Regions from separate parts of the Microbulbifer thermotolerans genome, predicted to be linked through region 2. Evidence: predicted binding sites of a transcription regulator. Region 2 holds the regulator's gene; the other holds the start of a gene.
The links. Region 2 encodes sigma-54, which starts transcription at its own class of promoters, with help from an activator protein. Its sites were predicted from a motif close to TGGCACANNNNTTGCNNT; they were not measured.
Positions count from the first base shown of each region.

Region 1: a site for sigma-54 is predicted at 1,131-1,148, ahead of A3224_RS09745 (putative urea ABC transporter substrate-binding protein). Genes of this name have one in related genera too.

Region 1 is NZ_CP014864.1:2,293,146-2,295,545, forward strand. Features, by position in the region: gene A3224_RS09745 (putative urea ABC transporter substrate-binding protein) at 1-919, opposite strand, end outside; guanidine-I (ykkC/yxkD leader) riboswitch at 983-1,085, opposite strand; gene A3224_RS09750 (isopenicillin N synthase family dioxygenase) at 1,680-2,400, shown strand, end outside.
Region 2 is NZ_CP014864.1:1,202,037-1,204,436, forward strand. Features, by position in the region: gene ptsN (PTS IIA-like nitrogen regulatory protein PtsN) at 1-4, opposite strand, end outside; gene hpf (ribosome hibernation-promoting factor, HPF/YfiA family) at 7-297, opposite strand; gene A3224_RS05020 (RNA polymerase factor sigma-54) at 516-1,964, opposite strand; gene lptB (LPS export ABC transporter ATP-binding protein) at 2,252-2,400, opposite strand, start outside.

The DNA of each region.
Region 1 (2,400 bases), 1.1 Mb from region 2:
CTTCCCCAAGCAGACCGTGCTCGAAGGAGAACTCGGCCACTTTTTGCATCGTGGTGCGCAGGTCTGGACTGTTGGTAAATTTCAAGGCCGCTTCAGGGGTGTAGAACATCGCGGTAGTGGCAAGCTGTGCTTCATAGCCCGCCAAATCAGTACCTGCGGCCTGAGCCATAAAGGTTTTTGCTGCCTTAGCGGTGGCATCCTTCGCCTGCATAATTTCCATTAATTCGAACCAGGCTCCGGTCAAAGCTTTACCGAGCTCGGGGCTTTTCTCCAGAACTTCGGTTTTAACCACCAACATATCGAGGATTTCCCCGGGGATTTGGGACGAATCAAATACTTGGTTTGCGCCCGGCATGGACAAAATCTCACCCAACGGCGGATTCCAGGTCGCCACCGCCGTAACTTCCGGCGTTCCATAGACCGCGACCATATCAGCATCAGAAGTGTTGACCACCTGAATATCCCGCTCACTCAAGCCGACCGTTTCCAGAGCGCGGGCGAGGAAGTAGTGGGATACACTGAGCTCGACCAGATTCACCTTCTGGCCTTTAATATCCGCCAATGACGTTTTGTCTTTGAGTACAATGCCATCATTGCCGTTGGAAAAGTCATTGATAATCAAGACGGTGTTATCGACACCACCTGCTGCGGGAATGGTCAGCGTGTCCATGTTGGTTATGGAACAGGCATCGAATTCGCCGACCGTGTACTGATTGATCGATTCGATATAGTCATTGAACTGCACAACTTCGATATCGATGTCGTACTTATCGGCCCATTTCTGCACAATCCCCTGCTCGACACCATATGCCCATGGCATCCAGCCGGCATAGATGGACCAGCACACTTTGAAAGTATCGCGGGCGGAAGCTGTCGACGACAGCGTCAAGGCAAGTAGAAGAATGGAAAGTCGCTTCATGGCGCACCTCTCAGTTGGCTTCGGTCGGTTGCTCACGGAGTACTCCCGGCATCACGCCTGTAGTCCTCCCGGGCTTTTATCCCGCCGTGTAACCTTTCACTGAAAGGTCGAGTGCTCTCGGACCAGTCACCGTTATAAAACAGCCGGAACCCTAGCGCTCCATTTTGCGAATTGTCTGTCACGTAGTGTCAGGAGTACGGACACAAATAAACAATCAAAATACGTGCCAAACATAAAAGTCTGTCTTTGCGCTTCATTTCCATATAAAAGTCCAAACAGAACAATATCCAGCCCTTTTGCGCACCACTTTGAATCAATCTAAACCTCTGAGCGCCCACTTTTGGCGCAACACAATGCGCCGACATCGCATTACTCCAAAGCACATACATTTTTACCCATGGAATAAACCAATATTCCATGCATGTAGCCAAGACCCAACCTTTGTTGGTGCTTTCTTCGCTTCACCAGCCTCTATCACAATAAAATTGTTCCACAAAAATGCACCAAATCCCTCTGAAAATACTCTTAAAACCCTCTCTTTCAGAAGAGCCATCCCATCACTTGCGCTTCCTATACCCGCCAGCATATTCCTGCACACCGGGAAGCATACTCTCCAGTGGCCGAGTGGCATAATTAGTGCATAAAAATTGAGTTACATAGTTACATAAAGTATTCCCCCAACCGGGACGACCCGGCCGGCATCCGCCGGAACCGCTCTGGACGGCCAGAAACCTTTTTATTGCACAAAGGAGACTGGAGCATGAGCAAACCCACCCGCACCTTTGACCACATCCCTGTTGTCGATATCAGCGGCCTTTATTCCGATAAATTGGCAGATCGGCAGCAAGTGGCCAAACAAATCGCTGATGCAGCCACCAACGTGGGCTTCCTGTACATTACGGGCCACAGAATTCCACAGTCGTTGATCGATGCCCTGCTAGTCCGTACCAAGGAATTCTTCGCCCGCCCTCACCGGGAAAAAATGCGCTACTACATCGGCAATTCATCCAACCATAGCGGTTATGTCCCCGAAGGCGAAGAGCAGTTTTACGGTGGAAAAATCGATCACAAAGAAGCCTATGACATCAATAATGATCTTGGCCATCTGAGCCAGCAAGGGCCAATGATAGGCCCGACCCAATGGCCGGATATGGCTGGTTTTAAAGAGGATGTCAGCGCTTATTACCAAGCTGCGTTAAATTTAGGCCAGTTACTCTTCCGGGGCTTTGCGCTTGCACTCGACCTGCCGGAAGATACCTTTGACGATAAAGTCAAAAACCCTCCCAGCCAGCTTCGACTGATCCATTACCCTTACAACCCCGATGCTCAGGACCGGGAGGGCATCGGTGCTCATACAGATTACGAGTGCTTTACCCTGCTATTACCAACTACCGATGGATTGGAAGTTCTAAACGATAACGGAGAATGGATTGATGCGCCCGTAATTCCTGAGAGCTTTGTTGTCAATATCGGCGACATGA
Region 2 (2,400 bases):
TCATAGTCAGCGGTGGCTCTGCAACTTCTCTTTGTATTTTTTCAGTTGGCGATCCAGCTTGTCGGCGAGGGCGTCTATGGCCGCGTAGATATCTTTGTCTTCAGATCCCGCGCAAAGGTCATGCCCGTTGACGTGTACTCTGGCCTCGGCTTTCTGGATCAGTTTGTCCACGGACAGGATTACCTGCGCGGTGGTGATGTTGTCGTAGTGTCGGGAGAGCTTTTCCAGCTTGCTTTCGCAGTAGTCGCGAATGGGAGGAGTGAGATCCAGGTGGTGGCCACTAATGTTGATCTGCATGGATATCTCCTTTTTGAGCGCATCGCTAGGCGGCGCCCTCCCGTTTGGGCCGCAACCCTACAAGGAAGTGCGCCAGAATGGAAGCATACACTCAAAGTTTGGACGTCGGTCGCGCATGGGGTGGAGTGGAACGCCCCGGTAATGTGACCACCTAAAGGTCAATGGTCAGTATTGCCGCGTTGTGTTGGGTGTCGCGGCGGTATTGAAGGTGCTGCGCCTTATACCAACCGCTTGCGCTCACTGGAGGACGGGATGCCCATCGCCTCGCGGTATTTGGCCACGGTGCGGCGCGCCACCTTGATACCCTGTTTGCCGAGTTCCTGGCTGATTTTGTTGTCTGACAGGGGTTTGCGCGGTTGTTCCGCATCGATCAGTTTGCGGATCAGGGCTCGGATCGCGGTGGAGGAGGCTTCCTCGCCGGAGTCAGTGCTCACATGACTGGAGAAGAAATATTTGAGCTCGAAGACGCCGCGGGGGGTGAGCATATACTTCTGGGTGGTGACGCGGGAGATAGTGGATTCGTGCATGCCGATAGTCTCGGCGATATCCGCCAGCACCATGGGTTTCATCGCCTCGGGGCCATGTTCGAAAAAGCCCTGTTGCTTTTCGACGATGCTGGTGGCCACTTTCAGCAGAGTTTCATTGCGGCTCTGCAGACTCTTGAGAAACCACCGCGCTTCCTGCAGGTGATCGCGCAGGAAATTGTTGTCACTGGAGTTGTCGGCGCGCCTGATCAGTGACGCGTAATTGCTGTTGATCCGCAGGCGGGGCGTGGTCTCGGGGTTTAGCTCCACCAGCCAGCGCTGCTCCTTGCGGCGGACGATGATATCCGGAATCACGTACTGAGGATCTTCGCCACCGAAGGCTTCCCCGGGATTGGGGGTCAATGTCTGGATCAGGCGCATCACCTCTCCGAGCTGTTGCTCGTTGAGGCGGGTGCGGCGGCTGAGGGTGCGGAAGTCGCGCTTGCCGAGCAGGTCCAGGTGCTGTTCGACCACTGTCAGCGCTTGCTCCAACCAGGGAGTGTCGGGCGGTAACTGGCGCAGTTGCAGCAGCATGCATTCGCGCAGGTCGCGGGCTCCGCAGCCTGTGGGGTCGAATTGCTGAATGGTCTTGAGCACCGCCAGGACTTCGTCTTCCTCCACCTCAAGGGCCGCGGCGATATCGGCCGGTGGCGTTTCCAGGAAGCCGTTCGGCGCTATGCCGTCGATCAGGTTCTCGCCGATCAGCTTGTCCTGAACGGACAGGGAGGTGAGGTTGAGTTGCCAGAGCAGGTGATCGTGCAGACTGTCGGAGGCGGCGTTGCGCTGTTCCAGAGCCACTTCCTCACCGTCGCCGCCGCTGTAGCTGCCACTGCTGTAGATATCTTCCCAGCGGGTATCCACGGGCAGCTCATCGGGAATATTCTGGCTCCAGTCGCCGCTATCCGCTTCTCCGGCCTCCACATTCCCTTGTTCGGTCCCCGTCGGATCCGTCGACTGCTCGCCGGTATTTTCCGCCTGGGCAGGTTCCTCTCCGTCGACTTCCAGCAGGGGGTTGCTGTCCAGCGCCGATTGCACCTCTTGCTGAAGATCCAGAGTCGACAGTTGCAGCAGCCGGATAGCCTGCTGCAACTGGGGTGTCATGGTCAGCTGAGTGCCAAGCTTTAGCTGGAGAGACTGCTTCATAGTGAGGGACTGCGAAATCTTGTGGCGGATGAATTTGCTAAAAATCCAAGATGTCGCAGACTAACCCTCTACAAAGCGGATTACAAGCAATAACTGTGCCGACTTTTTAGTCGCTGGTGGGGATTGGGGGAGTGTTACGGCAAGCTGTTTTCCGCGTATCCACCGACTTGGGGGGCAGCTACCGCGTTGGGTTGTCAATCGCGTGCGGCGTTCATTCGGGAGTGAGTGAATTCGGGGCCTGAGCGCCCCGAAACCCACCGCAGCTCCCGTGTGAATGATCTGGGACCCTAGATCGTGAATTCGTGACCCAGATAGACCTCTCGCACCTGCTGGTTGGCGAGCACCTCTTCGGGGGTGCCGGCGGCGATGATGTGTCCTTCGCTCACTATGTAGGCGGTTTCGCAGATATCCAGGGTCTCGCGCACGTTGTGGTCGG